Regions from separate parts of the Pseudomonas sp. NPDC088444 genome, predicted to be linked through region 3. Evidence: predicted binding sites of a transcription regulator. Region 3 holds the regulator's gene; each other region holds the start of a gene.

Region 1 (6,462 bases), on a different contig from region 3:
AATCCACCGATTCTGCTGCTGGACGAACCCACCAGCGCCATGGACAACACCGGCGAGGAGCGCCTGAAGCAGCGCCTGCAAGCCGTCATCGAGAAGAAAACCGTGATTCTTGTGACCCACCGAGCCTCGCTGCTCTCTCTGGTCGATCGCCTGCTGGTGATCGACCGTGGCCAGATCCTTGCCGATGGTCCGAAAGCGGCCGTGATGGAAGCATTGAAGAAGGGGCAGATCAGTGTTGCTTAAATCGGGTCAAGACTCCGGCGGGTTGTTCGGCTATTTCAAAGGCACCCCTTCCCTTGAAGGGCAGCCGATGCCTGAAGTGAAGAAGGCTTTCCTCGATGACGTGCCGCGTATCGTGCGGTACACCATCTGGGGCGTCATTCTGTTCTTCGTGTTTCTGGTGCTGTGGGCCAACTTCGCGGTCATCGACGAAGTGACCAAAGGCGAAGGCAAGGCGATTCCCTCGACCAAGATTCAGAAAATCCAGAACCTTGAGGGCGGTATCGTCGCGCAGATTTACGCGCGCGACGGTGAGATCGTTGAAGCCGGTGCACCGCTGATTCGGCTGGACGACACTCGTTTCGCGTCCAACGTCGGTGAGACGGAGGCCGACCGCGTGGCCATGGAGTTGCGCGTCGAGCGTCTGAGTGCCGAGGTCGATGACCGTCCGTTGAACATCAGCGCTGATGCGCGCAAGTCGGCGCCCAAACAGGCTGCGAACGAAGAGTCTCTGTACCAGAGCCGTCGTCAGCAACTGGTTGATGAAGTTGGCGGGCTGCAACAGCAACTGATTCAGCGTCAGCAGGAATTGCGCGAGTTCGGCTCCAAGCAGGAGCAGTACCGCAACAGCCTGAACCTGTTGCGCCAGGAGATCGGCATGTCCGAGCCACTGGTTGCACAGGGCGCGGTGTCCCCCGTGGACATCCTGCGGTTGAAACGGTCGGAAGTGGAAACCCGCGGCCAGCTCGACGGCACCACCTTGGCGATTCCTCGTGCGCAGGCGGCGATTGCCGAAGTGCAGCGCAAGATCGACGAGACCCGTGGCAAATTCCGCAGCGACGCCCTGACGCAATTGAACGAGGCCCGTACCAATCTGGCCAAGGCGCAGTCTACGGCCAAGGGGCTGGAAGACCGGGTCAACCGCACCATGGTCACCTCTCCTGTGCGCGGTATCGTCAAGCAGATGCTGGTCAACACCGTCGGCGGCGTTATCCAGCCGGGCAGCGACATCGCCGAAATCGTGCCGCTGGATGACACCTTGCTGGTCGAGGCGCGCATTCGTCCGCAAGACATTGCGTTCCTGCATCCGGGCCAGGAAGCGATGATCAAATTCACGGCCTATGACTACACCATTTACGGTGGCCTCAAAGGCAAGCTGGAACAGATCGGCGCCGACACCGTGCAGGACGAGCAGAAGAAGGAAACCTTCTACGTCATCAAACTGCGCACCGAGCGCAGCCACCTCGGCACCGATGACCATCCGCTGTTGATCATTCCGGGGATGGTTGCGTCGGTGGACATCATCACCGGCAAGAAGAGCATTCTCAGCTACCTGCTCAAACCTGTACTGAAGGCACGCGCCGAAGCGCTTCACGAACGCTAATAGAACCTACGCCTCCCCCTTGTGGGAGCGAATTCATTCGCGATTCGGTGGGACATTCGATACATCTCTATCGACTGTACTGGCCAATCGCGAATGACGTACTACGCACTACTCGTCTCTACATTTCATTCCGCTAAACCATCGACAAAATCGATACTCCTCTCGGCCCCATCACATCGATCGATCATAGTAGCCTTGTGACATATTTCGGTTGTAATTTATCGCGCCTGGATCCTAAAGATCCGCTCAGGATCAGCGATACGATTAGCTGCAACCGCCGTTCACGCCACCACTCACCACAAGAGCTTCCGGTCATTTTTCATCAGTAAAGATGATATGTCCTGCATACAAGGAATTCGTCGTGACGTTAAACCTGCGCCGCAAGGTCATTCTCCTTGCCATTATTCCCAGCCTGATACTGGCCGCCGTCATTAGCTGTATCACCTGGGTCGTGCTGCAAAAACTGGCCACTCAGGAGGTCGAGCAGACCCGTGCGTTGCTGCTCGAAGAACGCAAACTGTCGCTGAAGAACTACCAACAGATTGGCGAAGCCGCGATCAAACCGATCTACGACGCCTCGGCGCCTGGCGATATGGAAGCCCGCGACCGTGCGCTCAAAGTCCTCAAGGGCTTGCAATACGACAAGGCTGCCTACTTCTTCGGCTACAACTCGCAGTACGTGCGGGTGTTCTGGTCTGACAAGGACGTGGACATCGGCAAGAACTTCTCCGATGCCAAGGACGCCAACGGCGTTTACGTGATCCGCGGCCTGGTCGACAAAGCCAAAGACGGCACCCATTTCTTCCGCTACGACTGGACCACGCCCGGCAGCGACAAGCCGGTTCCGAAACTGGGTTACACCAACTACCTGCAAAAATGGGACTTGGCGTTCGGCACGCAGGCCAACCTCGATGACATCGATCAACAAATTGCAGCCATCGAGGCGGCGATCCAGAGCCGCATCGGCTCGTCGGCAGCGCTGATCGTCGCCGTCGTTGCGGTATTGCTGCTGATCGTTGCCGTGATTGGCCTGTTCCTGGGCAACGGGCTGGTCAAACCGGTGATGGTGATCAAGCAGAATCTGGATGACATTGCCGCAGGTGACGGCGACTTGACCCGACGTCTGCCAGAGACAGGCAATGACGAGTTAGGTGCGCTGTCTCGGTCGTTCAACCAGTTCGTCGAAAAAATCCATGGACTGGTGCGGCAGATCGCGGAGATGACCGGCCAGCTCAACGGCCTGGTCAATGACATGTCGTCCCAAGCACAACGCTCCGAAGAAGCCATGGGTCGTCAGCGTCAGGAGACTGATCAGGTCGCGACAGCCATTCACGAAATGTCTTCGGCGGCGCATCAGGTGTCGATCAGCGCGCAAGGCGCCTCTCAGGCCGCGCGCAAGACCAGCGACGTCGGGCATGACGCGAGGAGCGTGGTGAACAAGAGCATCGAGAGCATTCGTGCGTTGATCGGTGAGATTGGTGAGAGCAGCTCGTCGCTGGACACCCTGCGTCAGAACGTGCACTCGATTGCTTCGGTGGTTGACGTGATCCGCTCCGTGGCCGAGCAGACCAACCTGCTGGCCCTTAACGCGGCCATTGAAGCGGCGCGAGCAGGGGATGCCGGTCGCGGCTTTGCGGTGGTGGCCGATGAAGTGCGGGGTTTGGCCAGCCGAACGCAGCAGAGCACACAGGAAATCCACGACATGATCACCTCGCTGCAGCGCGGTGCGCAAGACGCGGTCGTGGCGATGAGCCGCTCAAGCGACACCGGCAAAACCACGGGCGAGTTGGCCAACGAGGCCGGTGCGTCATTGGATGCCATCGGGCAGTTGATCGAGACCATCAATGACATGAACGCGCAGATCGCCAGCGCTTCGGAAGAGCAGACTGCCGTCGCCGAAGAGATCAGCCGCAGCATGACTCAGATCGCCCAAGCCGTGGACACCGTGGCCGACGATGCTCAGGCCGGTGCTTATACGGCGCGCAGCCTGACAGACTTAGGTGATCGGTTGGGTGGGTTGGTGAAGCAGTTCAGGATTTGACGGGATAGATTGCGCCTTACAACGCAATCACCTGTGGGAGCGAATTCATTCGCGATGGGGTAGTTCGATCAACACATCTCTGTTGCCTTATCCATCATTTCGCGAATGAATTCGCTCCCACAGGGTTGGTGCTGACGCCACGCCAGGTTTACCGACCCCGCCGACTATCAATCCGCACCAACCGCCCACCTTCGAAACGCAGGTACTGATACATCCCGTTATTCGGGCCGTAGATCCATTCCTGCACCTGCACCTGATCGACCTGACGGAAGTGGTTGACCGTTTCCTTGTACCCCACAATGTCCTGACTGATGGGCTGACCGCACTTCTGTTGCACTTCGAACATCCTGTCGCCAGCGCTGATCAATTGGCTGCCGCAGCGCAACGTATCCGCCTGAGCGGTGAGGCTCAATGCCGTCAGGCCGAGCGCCACCAAGGCCACGATTAACACACTCTTCAACGTTCGTTACTCACTGTCCAGATGCAGGGGGCTGATGACGCGTCCGTCTTTTTCCGGCTGACCGAGGGACGCGTCAACGAAATAGACCCGATCATCGGCCAGTTGTCCCTTGTCCACGAGATAGTCCTTGATACTGCCTGCCCGCGCCTGGCCTAACTGACGCAACAGCAAAGCGCTAGAACTCCACGACTTGAGCACGGCCTCGCGCAGCTTGTTCTGCCGCTCTTCCTTACCCAGATCGACCCATTCAGCAGGTGGCTGCTGTTTCAGGCGGGTGCGATAGATGCCTTCGAGCATCGGTGCTTTCTCGTCGTCCGGCACCTTCAGGTCACTGGCCTGGGCGGGGACTTTGTCGCCACGCCGCTGAAGAATTTTGTAGTACGTGCTCTGGTATTCACGCTCCAGCCGTTGCTGGGCGATCAGGGGGCCATCGCTGGCCTCGGCGCTGGTGCCTTCGATTTCCAGACGCAGGGCGGGGCGTTCTTTCAGCGCGGCGGCCAGTTTGTCGAGAGAAGCTTGCGCGTCGCCACTCAATTCGTCCGAGCCTGGTGCGAAGGCCACAGTGCCCAGGTCTTCCGCACCGCCTCCGCTGATCAGTCCGCCAATGAACTTGAACGGCGCCGCCGCCGCCTTCACCACCAGATTGCGCAGCGTCTGCCAGACGATCGGCATCACGCTGAACTGAGGGTTGTTCAAATCCCCGGAAACCGGCAGTTCGATGGAAATCTTGCCGTCCACATCCTTGAGCAGCGCAATCGCCAGTTTCAGCGGCAGGTTCACCGCATCCGGGCTGTCGACTTTTTCACCCAATTGCAGTTGCTCGACCACCACCTTGTTCTCGGCCTTGAGCTGGCCTTTGGTGATCAGGTAATGCAGGTCCAGATTCAACCGCCCCTTGCGAATGCGATACCCGGCGAATTTTCCGGAGTAGGGCGTCAGCGTGGTCAGCTCGACGCGTTTGAAGCTGGTCGCAATATCAAGGCTGGCCAGCGGATTGAAGGGGTTGAGTGCGCCTTTGATCGTGACCGGCGCATAGCGGTCGACCTTGCCTTTGATGTCCACCGGCGCAGGCTTGTCCTGACGGTTATCCAGCGTGCCGATCGTACCGTTCAACTGCTGGATGGCCGTCGCGAAATTCGGCGTGAGGCTAAAGTCGGCGAAGTTGGCCGAGCCATTGTTGATGTTCACCTCACCGATGTGAATGCCCATCGGTTTGTCAGCGGACGCGGCCTTTGCTTGAGCTGCGGGCTGCGGCGCGGCTTTGGGCGTGTCGGCAGGCTGCGGAATCAGCAGGTCATCAATGTTGGTAGTCCGGTCATCGGCGATCACGAAGCGCGCATACGGCTGTTCGATATTGATGGTCGCGATGCTCAGGCTGTCGCCCAGCTGGAAGTTCAGGCCATCGACGTTCAGTCTTTGCCATTTCACGAAGTCCCGGGATTTGAGGGTGTCCAGTGTGTGCAGTTGATCGACCTGGGCCTTGCCGGTAATGCCCAGCGCCAGCGGCTCGGTGCTCTTCAAGTCGACCGCCAGATCAGTGTTCAGCATGCCGCTGCGCACTTCCAGCCGAATGAACGGCGTGACATAGGATTGCGCCACACGCAGGTCGATGTCGCGGGTGGTGACATTGAGTTTGGCGCGTACCGGCGCCAGATTGACTTCGCCCTCGGCGGTCAGCTTGCCTTGTTTGCCCAGCCCGGTGTCGAGTTTGAGGGTGAAAGGCGATTGATTGAGGCTGTCAAAATTGTTCAGGTCCAGATTGAGCGGGCCGACCTCCAGCGCGACAGGCTCTTTGGGCACTTTGTCGGCCAAGTGCACGCGATAGTCCCGCAGTTGTGTGTCGCGCAGCAGCACTTGCCACGGCTTGCTTGGCGCCGTGTCTTTACTGGCTGTGGTTTCGGCGCCCGAAGCGGTCGCGGGTTGATGCTTCTCGGCTTCGGCCTTCTTCTGCTCCGACTTCGCAGGCTGGCTGGCGAACAGCTTCTGCCAGTCGAGCTGACCATCGCTTTCCCGTGCGGCCCAGGTCTCCAGACCCTGACTGCGGATCTTGCCCACGGTGACTAACTGCTTGGCCAGATCCACCGACGTCTCGCTGACTTCCAAGTTTTTCAGGCGCACCAGTGGCCGCCCGTCCGGGGCGTCCATGGCGAATGGCGAGACTTTGATGGAGGTGTTGTCCAGCCGCAGTTCGGTTTCTTTGGCCAGGTTGAGTGTGTAGTGAGTGTCGAGGCTAAGTACGCCGTCTTTGAGTACCAGCGGCAGAGCATCGCGCACATAGGGCCACCACAGCTTCATCTTGCCATCGGTGACTTTCAGCGTGCCTTCCGAGGCGATGGGAACGAGGCTCACGCGGCCCAC
Region 2 (6,462 bases), on a different contig from region 3:
AGGGCGTGCCGTAAGTCTGCTTGTTGACGGTGTACCACGGGCCGTCTTTCAGGCGCGGGTCGAGGGTTTTCCAGTTGGGGATCAGATCGGTGTTGATGGGCTGAACACGCTTGCCCGCTACCAGACGCAGCGAGGCATCGCCCGATGCGGTCACCAGGTCGTAGCCGCCCTTGGTCATCAGGCTGACCATCTCGTCGGAGGTCGCTGCGGTTTTGACGTTGACCTTGCAGCCGGTCTCTTTTTCGAAGCCGGTGACCCAGTCATAGGCTTTGTCGCTCTCGCCCCGTTCGATGTAACCCGGCCACGCCACGATATCCAGTTGGCCTTCACCATTGCCGACAGACTTGAGCACTTCGGCCGCCTGTACCATGCCGCTTGAGAGCAATCCGGCCACTATGGCGCCCAAGAGCGCGGTTTTTTGAAACGACATAGGGTTCACCTCGTTATTGATGTTTTTTTCGGCAGAACAAAATCTCAGGGTATCGCTGTTTTTATAGCGTTCGCTTGACGCTTGAAATTCACAGCTCGTAGCTGCTTCGGGCCATGATGTGGCGGACCACGCTGTAGTCCTGAAGCGAATCACTGGACAAATCCTTGCCGTAGCCTGAGCGCTTCAAGCCGCCGTGGGGCATTTCGCTGGTCAGCATGAAGTGGCTGTTGATCCAGGTGCAGCCATATTGCAGCCGGGCTGCCACCTGCATGGCCTTGTCCAGATTCCGGGTCCAGATCGACGAGGCCAGGCCGTATTCGGAGTCGTTGGCCCACTCCACGGCCTGTGACAGTTCGTCGAAACGGGTGACGGTCACCACCGGCCCGAACACCTCGCGCTGGACGATTTCATCGTTCTGTTTGCAGCCTGCGAGCAGCGTCGGCTGGTAGAAAAAGCCGGGGCCGGAATGCACGGCAGCGCCCGTGATGCGCTCAATGTGCGGCTGGCTCAGTGCACGCTCGACAAAGCTGGCCACGCGGTCGCGTTGGCGGGTGCTGATCAGCGGGCCGATCTCGTTGTCGGCATCGCGCTTGCCCGCAAAGCGCAGGCTGCTGACAGCGCTGCCGAGTTCGGCGACCAATTTGTCATGGATCTCGGCCTGGGCGTAGATTCGGCAGGCGGCGGTGCAATCCTGGCCCGCGTTGTAATAGCCATAGGTGCGCACGCCCTCGACCACTGCGGCGATGTCGGCATCGTTGCAGACGATCACCGGGGCCTTACCGCCCAGCTCAAGGTGGGTGCGTTTAAGGGTTTTGGCAGCGGCCTGAAGGATCTTCTGGCCGGTGACGATATCCCCGGTCAGCGACACCATCCGCACTTTCGGGTGGCTGACCAAATGACTGCCCACGCCTTCACCACCGCCGCAAACGATGTTGATCACGCCCTTGGGCAGGCGGTCAGCGAGCAGCGGGGCGAGCGCGAGAATCGAGAGGGGGGTGTGTTCCGAGGGTTTGAATACCAGCGTGTTCCCTGCGGCCAATGCCGGGGCGATTTTCCACGCGGCCATCATGATCGGGTAATTCCACGGCGCAATAGACGCCACTACACCAATGGCGTCGCGCCGCACCATGCTGGTGTACCCAGGTACGTATTCACCGGCCAGTTGCCCGGTCTGGCAACGCACTGCTCCGGCAAAGAAGCGGAACACGTCGACGGTGGCGGTCAGGTCGTCCTGAAGCGCGAGATGCAAAGGTTTGCCGCAATTCAGCGCTTCCAGTTGGGCGAGGTGATCAGCGTTCTTTTCGATGGCATCGGCGATGCTCAGCAGCACGTGGGCGCGTTGTTGCGGTGTGGTGCGCGACCATTCGGCGAAGGCGCGGTTGGCCGCCAGAATCGCGGTTTCGACCTGATCCGTGCTGGCTTCGGCGATGTGGGTCAACACCTCGCCCGTGGCCGGATTGAGGATCGGCTCGACAAACCCCTGGCCTGCGATCAGTTCACCGTCGATCAGCAGTGAGGTGAGGAATTGAGGGTTCGCGCCGCCTGCCATGGTTCGAGCTTCCTTGTGTCGATTTCTTTCTGTATCTAAATCGTTGGCGCCGCGGAAATTGCCATCGCGAGCAAGCTCACTCCTACAGAAGTGCGCATCCTCCCTGTAGGAGTGAGCTTGCTCGCGATGGCGTCATCACTGTGCGCGGGTCTGCTGGCCGTTGTATTCAGAAACAATTGGCTCCCAATCCTCAGAGCCTAGTGCCCCCTTCAGTGGTCGACAAATTCTAAATACTGAAACCTCCATTCGATTAAATCGATGGCTTGCGTCCCGGGTGAGGCTGTTCTCGGGCGACGCTCAGGAAGGGATCAACCAATGAAGGCCGTGCGGTGCCTCGACGCCACGCCAAGCCCACGTCCAGCGTTTGGGTCAAGTCGGCGATAGGGCGGGCTTCAATGATGTCGCCTTCCAGCGACCAGGGGCGATAGGTCATGTCCGGCTGAATCGACACACCCAGGCCGGCCGCCACAAGACTGCGCACTGCTTCCGTTGAGGCCGTACGCAGGCCGACTTTCGGCTGCAGCCCCGCGCGGGACCAAATGCGCTGTGCGTTGCTGCCCATCTCGTCGACATTCAGTTGAATCAGCGGCTCGCAGGCGACATCGGCGAGGTTGATGTTGTCGTGCTCCAGCAGCGGATGCTGAGCAGGCAGCCAAAGCCGATAGGGCGAGTGGGTCAATACCTCGGTCTGCAAGGCATGACGGTCTTCCAGGTTGGAGAGAATCAACACGCCAATGTCGATCTCGCCACTGACCAGCAGATGCTCGATGTAAGGCCGCTCGTCTTCCATCACGCGAATGTCGACGTTGGGATAGGCGCGCTGAAAGCGGGTCAGCAGGTCGGCGAGGTAGTAACCCGCGACGAGACTGGTCACGCCGATCACCAATTGCCCGGCCACTTGTTCAGCGCCTTGTTGCAGGCTGCGTTTGGCGTTTTCGACGGTGGCCAGAATCAGGTGCGCCTGACGCAGAAACTGATGCCCTTGGTGAGTCAGGGTCATGCCCTTGGCATGACGACTGAACAGGGTGACGCCGATTTCCTCCTCCAATTGCTGAATGGCCAGCGTCAGGGTGGACTGGGAAATGAACACCGCTTGTGCAGCGGCTGATATCGACCCTGTTTCGGCCACCGCAATGAAATGGCGAATCTGGCGTAGCGTCATCATGAAGGGCGCGGCTCGCGTGATTTTTTAGAATGTAGCGAGTGTATATCGTTTTTACTGAATGGCTGGTGACTGACCTGCAACATCCAGAAGCACACCCGAAAACGACACCTGACGACTTCGACTTAACCTGCGGGTCGGACTGTTTATCTGTTTTCAGGAGGTGCCCATGAATACCCGAGGCTTGCTCGATCAGCTGTTGAAATCCGGTCAGGACCTGTTGCAGAACACGGCAGGCAAACCGGCTCGTTCCGAATCTCAACGCCAAGGCAGCCAGGGCGGGCTTGGCGATTTACTGGGCAAAATGGGGGGCGGCAATCTGGGCGGATTTCTGTCCGGCGCGGGCGGCGGGGCGCTGGCAGCGGGTGCGATGGGGCTGTTGCTGGGCAACAAGAGCGCGCGCAAGATCGGCGGCAAGGTCGTGACCTATGGCGGCCTGGCGGCGCTGGGCGTACTCGCCTACAAGGCCTACGGCAACTGGCAGGCGAATCAAGCGGGTGCCGGGCCGAGTCAGCCACAAACCGTAGACCGCGTGCCACCGGCGCAGGTCGAGCAGCACAGTGAGGCGATCCTTCGGGCGTTGGTGGCGGCGGCCAAGGCGGACGGCCACGTAGATGACTACGAACGGCAGTTGTTAGAAGGCGAGTTCACCCGCCTGACTGGCGATCAGGAATTACAGCACTGGCTGCACACCGAACTGAACAAACCGCTGGACCCTGCCGAAGTCGCCCGCGCGGCCCATACCCCGGAAATCGCTGCCGAGATGTACCTGGCCAGCGTGATGATGGTGGATGAGGAGCATTTCATGGAGCGGGCGTATCTGGATGAGCTGGCGAAGCAACTGAAGCTGGCGCCGGGCTTGAAAGCCGAGCTGGAAAATCAGGTTCGCCAGGCACAGCAATAAACGGCACCGCACAAAGTCGGTATTCATACCTGTGGGAGTGAGCTTGCTCACGATGGCATCCGGTCAGTCACTGCCGCTATGACGACAGACCGAAATCGTGAGCAAGCTCACTCCAACAGCTACAGTGCTCGATGATCGACAGCGCGGTCTGAACGCCGGACGATTTTTGACAGGTTGGCAGTCCACTATCAAACACACTTTCCCATCTGCCGATAACCCGTCTGACATTTACGCTATATGTGTGCGTTATTACGTAAGTCATGTCGGAAACAGCCCGTTTAAACAGTAAGGCACTAGGCTATACTCCGCTCGCGTTGGGCCGTCTGTCGGTCCGCTTCTTGAACCCGGTTTTTGCCGGTGTTGAACTCTTGAGGGCTGACTGTGAAGAACTGGACGTTGCGTCAACGTATTTTGGCGAGCTTCGCTGTCATCATCGCCATCATGCTGCTGATGGTGATTGTGGCTTTCAACCGGTTGCTAGTGATTGAAAGCAGCGGCGATGAGGTGCGTCTCGACGCGTTGCCGGGCGTCTATTACAGCAGCACGGTGCGTGGGGCATGGGTTGAAAGTTATGTGCGTACCCAGCAGTTGCTCGCTGAAGGCGCAGGGCGTGCGCTGACCAACGCTGAAGAAGACCAATACAAAGAGTTCGAGGACCGTCTGCAAGCGCAGATATCCGCCTATCAAAAGAGTATTTTCGAAGAGACCGATCGCAATGATTTCGCGCAGTTCCTGCAACTGCGGGAACGTTATGGTCTGGTCCTTAATGGCATTCTGGCGGCCTATCAGGGCGACAACTATGCCTTGGCGCAACGCATTTTTACCGAGCAGTTGACCCCGATGTGGTTTGACGGCCGCAAGATGCTCAATGCCTTGGGTACCAAGAACAAGGTCAATGCGGACCGCGCGTCTGACAATATTCAGACCGCTGTCTCCAGCGCCAAAGTCACGCTGAGCATTTCCCTGGTGCTTGCCGTCCTTGCAGCCGCTGCCTGCGGTTTGCTGCTGATGCGGGCGATTCTGGCGCCGATGAACCGCATCGTGCACATTCTGGAGGTCATGCGCACGGGTGACTTGAGCAGCCGCCTGAACCTGGAGCGCAAGGACGAATTCGATTCGGTGCAGACCGGATTCAACGACATGGTCACCGAGCTGGCGGCGCTGGTGTCCCAGGCGCAGCGTTCGTCGGTGCAGGTCACCACCTCGGTCACCGAGATTGCCGCCACGTCCAAACAGCAGCAGGCCACGGCCACCGAAACCGCTGCGACCACCACGGAAATTGGTGCGACCTCGCGGGAAATCGCCGCCACCTCTCGCGATCTGGTGCGCACCATGACCGAGGTGACGTCGGCCGCCGATCAGGCTTCGATCCTCGCCGGTTCCGGCCAGCAAGGCCTGGCGCGCATGGAAGAAACCATGCATTCGGTGATGGGCGCGGCGGATTTGGTGAACTCCAAGCTCGCGATCCTCAATGAGAAGGCGGGCAACATCAATCAGGTGGTCGTGACCATCGTCAAGGTCGCCGACCAGACGAACCTGCTGTCCCTCAACGCGGCGATCGAAGCCGAGAAAGCCGGCGAATATGGTCGTGGTTTTGCGGTGGTCGCCACCGAGGTGCGTCGTCTGGCTGATCAGACGGCGGTCGCCACGTATGACATCGAACAGATGGTCCGCGAGATCCAGTCAGCGGTGTCGGCGGGCGTGATGGGCATGGACAAATTCTCTGAAGAAGTGCGTCGCGGCATGTTCGAGGTGACGCAGGTCGGTGAGCAGCTTTCGCAGATCATCCACCAGGTACAGGCGCTGGCGCCGCGGGTGTTGATGGTCAACGAAGGTATGCAGGCCCAGGCCACGGGCGCCGAGCAGATCAACCAGGCGCTGGTGCAGTTGGGCGATGCCAGCAGCCAGACGGTGGAGTCCTTGCGTCAGGCCAGTTTTGCCATCGACGAACTGAGTCAGGTGGCGGTAGGTCTGCGCAGCGGCGTTTCGCGATTCAAGGTCTGATCGGGCCATGACCGAGCATTCAGCCAAGCGCGGCACGGCCGTCGTGCCCAAGAACAAACTGTTCCTGCTGTTTCGCATCGGGACGGAGCGTTATGCGCTGGAGGCAGCCGAGGTCGCCGAAGTCCTGCCTCGTCTGATGCTCAAACCCATTGCGCGGGCGCCGCACTGGGTCGCAGGCGTTTTTGCCCATCGGGGCGCAGTGGTGCCGGTCATTGACCTGAGCGCGCTGACCTTTGGCGAGCCGGCGCCGCTGCGCACCAGCACGCGCGTGGTGCTGGTGCATTACCGGATGGGGGGCGATCGCCCGTCGCAGCGTCTGGGGCTGGTTCTCGAACACGCGACGGATACCTTGCGTTGCGCCGTCGATGAGTTCAAGGCCTATGGTCTGGACAACCGCGAAGCGCCGTACTTGG
Region 3 (6,462 bases):
CGCCATGTTGTCCCGCTTTGGGCGCCTGGCGGTTCCGAACATGCATGTTTTGGCTTATCAGGAAATTCCTGACAATAAGCAAGTCACCATCGTAGCGACTGTCGGGCCGAACGGCTGAGGTAGTGAGTCATGCAAGTTAAGCGTTTTTTCGCCGCCGATATGCGACAAGCCATGAAACTGGTTCGTGATGAGCTGGGCGCTGAAGCCGCCATCATCGGCAACCGGCGGATCGCCGGTGGTGTGGAACTGACAGCCGCGCTGGATTACAAACTGTCGGCGCTGGCGCCGCGTGTGCCGAATATCGAGCTGGAAGACGAGCTGCGCAAGACTCAGTCGCGCATCGTCACCGCACAGGCCGAGCTGACCAGCCGTAGCGAGCTGGACACGGTCGCCAACCGGCAGTTGTTTGCCGGTCTTGCGATGGACGACAGCAAGCAGATCGAACCGACGCTGGATGAACCGTTCCGCCCCTCGATCCACGCCGCTATTGCCGCCGACCGTGCCGAGCGCGCTGAGCGTCAATCCGCCGCCGAACCGGGGATTAGCCAACGCGCTTACGAGTCGATGCGTTCGGAGTTGAATGGCCTGCGCGAACTGCTGGAAGTCCAGCTCGGTTCGCTGGCCTGGAACCAGTTGCAAGGCAGCCGTCCGCAGCAGGCCAACCTGTGGCGTCGTTTGCAGCGTGTGGGCCTGTCTGGCCCTCTGTCCCGTGACCTGCTGAATATGGTCCCGGATGTCGATGATCAGCCTCATGCCTGGCGCATGTTGCTGGCTCATCTGGCGCGCATGATCGTCACACCGGACGTCGAGCCGCTGGAAGAGGGTGGGGTGATTGCCATGGTCGGTCCGGCCGGTATGGGCAAGACCACTACATTGGCCAAACTCGCAGCCCGTTATGTGTTGAAATACGGCGCGCAAAATATCGCGCTGGTGAGCATGGACAGCTTCCGCATCGGGGCTCAGGAGCAGCTCAAGACGCTGGGCCGGATTCTCAATGTGCCGGTGACCCACGTCGACCCGGGCCAGTCTCTGGCGCAGGCGCTGGAGCCTCTGTTGCGCAAGCGCGTGGTGCTGATCGACACCGCTGGCCTGCAAGCCAGCGACCCGGCATTGCGCCTGCAACTGGAGAGCCTGGCCGGTCGCGGCATCAAGGCGCGCAACTACCTGGTACTGGCCACCACCAGCCAGAAGCAAGTGCTGACCGCGGCCTATCACAGTTACAAGCGTTGCGGTCTGGCCGGGTGCATCCTGACCAAACTCGACGAAACCGCAAGCCTTGGCGAAGTGCTGAGCCTGGCGGTGACACACGAATTGCCCGTGGCCTATCTGACCGATGGCCCACGGATACCGGATGATCTGCATCTGCCCCGTCGGCACCAGTTGGTAAGCCGTGCCGTCAGTGTGCAGATGCAGGAGGAGCCGAGCGAGGAAGCAATGGCGGATATGTTTGCGGATCTTTATCACAGCACCGGCAAGCGCGCGGGCTAGGTAAGGAAAATGACAATGGAAAATACCTGCATCGTTGGTCTGCCAGGCATTGTTCACTCAGTGAACGTGCAGCCCGAAATGTGGCTTGGGTCTAAGCAAGACAAGGTAAAGAATTAACTATGGGCAGCATGCATCCCGTTCAGGTTATCGCGGTGACCGGTGGCAAAGGTGGCGTAGGCAAGACCAATGTGTCAGTGAACCTCTCGCTGGCTCTGGCCGAGCTGGGGCGCCGCGTTATGTTGCTGGACGCCGATCTGGGTCTGGCCAACGTCGACGTCTTGTTGGGGCTGACCCCCAAACGCACCCTGGCTGACGTTATTGAAGGCCGTTGCGAGCTGCGCGATGTCCTGTTGCAAGGCCCGGGCGGTGTGCGCATCGTACCGGCGGCCTCCGGCACCCAGACCATGGTTCAACTGAGCCCGGCACAACACGCCGGTCTGATTCAGGCCTTCAGCGAAATCGGCGACAACCTGGACGTGCTGGTGATCGACACCGCTGCCGGGATTGGTGAGTCGGTGGTGAGTTTCGTGCGCGCGGCACAGGAAGTGCTGCTGGTGGTGTGCGATGAACCGACCTCGATCACTGACGCCTACGCGCTGATCAAACTGCTCAACCGCGATTACGGCATGAACCGCTTCCGTGTGCTGGCCAACATGGCCCAAAGCCCGCAGGAAGGGCGCAACCTGTTCGCCAAACTGACCAAGGTCACCGACCGTTTCCTCGACGTGGCCCTGCAATACGTGGGTGCTGTGCCGTACGACGAGTGCGTGCGCAAGGCCGTGCAGAAGCAGCGTGCGGTCTACGAAGCGTTTCCACGTTCCAAATGTGCGCTGGCGTTCAAGGCCATCGCGCAAAAGGTCGACACCTGGCCACTGCCGGCGAACCCGCGTGGCCACCTTGAATTTTTCGTTGAGCGCCTGGTTCATCAGACCAGTGCAGGGCCTGTGTCATGACTGCAAGTGGCTATCGCATGTACAGCAAATCATCCAAGGATTCCCAGTACGAGCTGATTGAGCGTTATGCCCCGCTGGTCAAACGCATCGCCTACCATCTGCTGGCGCGTCTGCCGGCCAGTGTTCAGGTCGAGGACTTGATTCAGGCGGGCATGATTGGGTTGCTCGAAGTGTCGACCAAGTACGACTCCACCAAGGGTGCGAGTTTCGAGACCTACGCGGGTATTCGTATCCGTGGCGCGATGCTCGATGAAGTGCGCAAGGGGGACTGGGCGCCACGTTCGGTTCACCGCAACACGCGCATGGTCAGCGACGCCATTCGTGCGATTGAAGCAAAAACCGGCCGCGACGCTAAAGATCACGAGGTTGCTGCCGAACTTCAATTGAGTCTCGATGATTATTACGGGATTTTGAACGATACCTTGGGCAGCCGCCTGTTCAGTTTCGACGACCTCTTGCAGGACGGCGAGCATGAAGGGTTGCACGAGGATGGCGCGAGCCAGTCGCTGGAACCGTCGCGGGACCTGGAAGACGAGCGCTTCCAGAGCGCACTGGCCGATGCCATTGCCAACCTGCCCGAGCGTGAACGCCTGGTGCTGGCGCTGTACTACGACGAAGAGCTGAACCTCAAGGAAATCGGTGAGGTCCTGGGGGTCAGCGAATCCCGTGTCAGCCAGTTGCACAGCCAGTGCGCCGCGCGTCTGCGTGGACGGCTGGGAGAATGGCGCGCGCGCTGATAGATTGCGCAGCCTCGTGATAGAGGCTGCGGGTTGCTTGTAAGACCGGCTGTGCAAGATGTGATGTGGGAAGCAAAAGAGACAAGGCAGGAGCCGGTCGGATCAGGTCTTCAGGACGCTTTTCCGCTGCGCTCGTACCTTTCGATTCCAAAGCCCTCTCGTTTTCGTGTCACCGGTCAAGTTGCTGCACCGGTATTGATTGAACGCGCGTCCGGGAGCTGGGCGCGTTAAAGACTGCTTGGAGGTCGAATTGGACAAGAACATGAAAATCCTCATCGTTGATGACTTCTCAACGATGCGGCGGATCATAAAAAACCTGTTGCGTGACCTTGGGTTCACCAACACGGCCGAAGCAGATGACGGCACTACCGCGTTGCCAATGTTGCAGAGCGGTGCTTTCGATTTCCTGGTGACCGACTGGAACATGCCTGGCATGTCCGGCATCGACCTGCTGCGTCAGGTGCGAGCCGACGAGCGCCTGCGTCACCTTCCAGTGTTGATGGTCACGGCAGAAGCCAAGCGCGAGCAGATCATCGAGGCCGCACAGGCCGGTGTGAATGGCTATGTCGTGAAGCCGTTCACCGCTCAGGTACTCAAAGAAAAGATCGAGAAGATATTCGAGCGCGTCAATAGCTGATGTTCGCTGCGAGGGCGCTATGGATCCTAAAGATTCATCAATGGGTGACTTCGAGTCGACCCTGAAGAAACATGCACAGGAGCTGGTGACCAGCCTTGAAAAAGGCCAGTTCGGCGAAGCCGTGCAACTCATCCACGAGCTGAACCAGACCCGTGATCGCGGCTTGTATCAGGAAGTCGGCAAGCTGACGCGCGAGTTGCACAGTGCCATCGTCAATTTCCAGATTGACCCGCACATGCCGCAAGCCGAAGAGGTGTCCCAGATCACGGATGCCACCGAGCGCTTGTCGTATGTTGTCAGGCTCACGGAAGGTGCGGCCAACAAAACCATGGACCTGGTGGAACAGAGCACGCCCTTGATGAATGGCCTGAGCGCCGATGCCAAGGCCTTGAGCGCAGACTGGGGACGCTTCATGCGTCGCGAGATTGGCGCCGAAGAGTTTCGCGATCTGGCCCGCCGCGTCGAGGGCTTTCTGAGCCGTAGCGAGAAGGAGACCCACGAGGTCGCCAGCCACCTGAACGACATCCTGCTGGCTCAGGATTATCAGGACCTCACCGGACAGGTGATCAAGCGTGTGACCAAGATGGTCACCGAGGTGGAGAGCAATTTGCTCAAGCTGGTGTTGATGGCCAGCCAGGTCGATCGTTTTGCCGGTATCCAGCACGATCAGGAAGCGTTCCGGCAGCAAAAAGAACAGGAAAAACTTCATTCCAAGGGTGAAGGTCCGCAGATTCATGCCGATAAACGTGAAGACGTCGTATCCGGTCAGGATGATGTAGACGATCTGCTATCCAGCCTCGGGTTCTGAAGTTCCAGCGCTCAGGTTCTATGTGAAAGTGGCCGCAGGTGTGGCGCGTGAAGGCTTCGACGAAGGCCACCCGCGCAGACCCAAGGTGCGGCCCCTGGATCGGTTGACGGTTAATTTTAGGAGCACCCCCAATGAGCTTCGGCGCCGATGAAGAAATCCTTCAGGATTTTCTGGTAGAGGCCGGCGAGATTCTGGAGCAGTTGTCCGAGCAGTTGGTCGAGCTGGAAAGCCGGCCGGATGATGCGGATCTGCTCAATGCAATTTTTCGCGGTTTTCACACTGTAAAAGGGGGCGCCGGCTTCCTCCAGCTCAACGAGTTGGTTGAATGCTGTCACATCGCCGAGAACGTGTTCGACATCCTGCGCAAAGGTGAGCGTCGGGTCGATGCGGAACTCATGGACGTGGTGCTCGAAGCCCTGGACACCGTCAACAGCATGTTCGGTCAGGTGCGTGAGCGCTCGGACATTACGCCTGCCACGCCTGAATTGCTTGCCGCGCTGTCGCGCCTGGCCGAGCCTGCGTCGGCGGACGAAGTCGCCGCAGCACCCGCGCCTGCACCGGTCGTCGAAGCAGTGGCGGAGCCAGCCTCCGACGACATCACCGATCAGGAATTCGAACAGCTGCTGGACTCGCTCAATGCGGTCAAGGCCGAAGCGGCCGGTGCCGCCGTGTCTGCGCCTGTGGCGCCGGTTTCGGCCCCTGCGGCGGCGGATGAAGCGGCCAGTGATGAAATCACCGACGCCGAATTCGAATCCTTGCTCGACCAGTTGCATGGCAAAGGCCAGTTCGCGGTCGACGCTGTGGTTCCGCCTGCGGCGTCCGCTGCGGCGAGTGAGCCGGCCAGCGACGAAATCACCGACGACGAGTTCGAAGCACTGCTCGATCAGTTGCATGGCAAGGGGACGTTCTCCGCCGACGCCACCGGGGGGGCGGCTGCGCCTGCTGCGACCGAGGCCGCTGCGCCAGCGTCGGCAGATACGCCGTCGGATGAAATCACCGACCACGAATTCGAAGCGCTGCTCGATCAGTTGCACGGCAAGGGCGCGTTCTCGGGAGACGTGGGGGCCAGTGCGGCCGCTGCGGCGACCGCTGCACCGGTCAAGAAAGCCGAGCCTGCGAAGGCTGAACCGCCTAAAGCCGAACCCGTCAAGCCTGCGGCGGCGGCACCCGCTGCGCCTGCCAAAGCAGCCCCTGCACCGGCTGCCGCTCCGGCACCGGCCCGTGCCCCGGCCCCTGCGGCGGGCGGCGACAAGGCACCGACCGAAGCGGAAACCACCGTGCGCGTCGACACCGCGCGGCTGGACGAAATCATGAACATGGTCGGCGAGTTGGTGCTGGTGCGTAACCGTCTGGTGCGCCTGGGCCTCAACAGCGGCGACGAAGCCATGTCCAAGGCCGTGTCCAACCTGGACGTGGTCACCGCTGACTTGCAGACCGCGGTCATGAAGACCCGCATGCAGCCGATCAAGAAAGTCTTCGGCCGCTTCCCGCGTCTGGTTCGCGACCTGGCGCGTCAGCTCAAGAAAGAAATCAACCTTGAACTGGTGGGTGAAGAAACCGACCTGGACAAGAACCTGGTCGAAGCGTTGGCCGACCCGTTGGTGCACTTGGTGCGCAACGCGGTCGACCACGGCATCGAGTCGCCGGAAGAGCGCGAAGCGTCGGGCAAGGCCCGTGGCGGTCGTGTGGTGCTTTCGGCGGAACAGGAAGGCGACCACATCCTGCTGTCGATTTCCGACGACGGCAAAGGCATGGACCCGGCGGTACTGCGCGCGATCGCAGTCAAGCGCGGGGTCATGGACAAGGATGCGGCAGATCGCCTGAGCGACACCGACTGCT

Evidence for each region. Region 3 encodes FliA, which starts transcription of late flagellar genes. Its sites were predicted from a motif close to CTAAAGTTTNNNNNNNNNNNGCCGNTAA; they were not measured.
Region 1: ACI2KB_RS18055 (methyl-accepting chemotaxis protein) is a predicted target of FliA. The motif match lies at 1,838-1,865, and genes of this name have one in related genera.
Region 2: ACI2KB_RS20780 (methyl-accepting chemotaxis protein) is a predicted target of FliA. The motif match lies at 4,234-4,261, and genes of this name have one in related genera.

The regions. Positions count from the first base shown of each region.
Region 1 is NZ_JBJDNK010000008.1:374,510-380,971, forward strand. Features, by position in the region: gene ACI2KB_RS18045 (type I secretion system permease/ATPase) at 1-243, shown strand, start outside; gene ACI2KB_RS18050 (HlyD family type I secretion periplasmic adaptor subunit) at 233-1,603, shown strand; gene ACI2KB_RS18055 (methyl-accepting chemotaxis protein) at 1,965-3,644, shown strand; gene ACI2KB_RS18060 (DUF2845 domain-containing protein) at 3,793-4,095, opposite strand; gene ACI2KB_RS18065 (DUF748 domain-containing protein) at 4,111-6,462, opposite strand, start outside.
Region 2 is NZ_JBJDNK010000010.1:249,112-255,573, forward strand. Features, by position in the region: gene ydcS (putative ABC transporter substrate-binding protein YdcS) at 1-430, opposite strand, end outside; gene ACI2KB_RS20765 (gamma-aminobutyraldehyde dehydrogenase) at 519-1,979, opposite strand; gene ACI2KB_RS20770 (LysR substrate-binding domain-containing protein) at 2,230-3,144, opposite strand; gene ACI2KB_RS20775 (tellurite resistance TerB family protein) at 3,311-4,045, shown strand; gene ACI2KB_RS20780 (methyl-accepting chemotaxis protein) at 4,427-6,049, shown strand; gene ACI2KB_RS20785 (chemotaxis protein CheW) at 6,057-6,462, shown strand, end outside.
Region 3 is NZ_JBJDNK010000003.1:88,530-94,991, forward strand. Features, by position in the region: gene flhA (flagellar biosynthesis protein FlhA) at 1-118, shown strand, start outside; gene flhF (flagellar biosynthesis protein FlhF) at 130-1,488, shown strand; gene fleN (flagellar synthesis regulator FleN) at 1,608-2,441, shown strand; gene fliA (RNA polymerase sigma factor FliA) at 2,438-3,178, shown strand; gene ACI2KB_RS07405 (chemotaxis response regulator CheY) at 3,441-3,815, shown strand; gene ACI2KB_RS07410 (protein phosphatase CheZ) at 3,835-4,623, shown strand; gene ACI2KB_RS07415 (chemotaxis protein CheA) at 4,755-6,462, shown strand, end outside.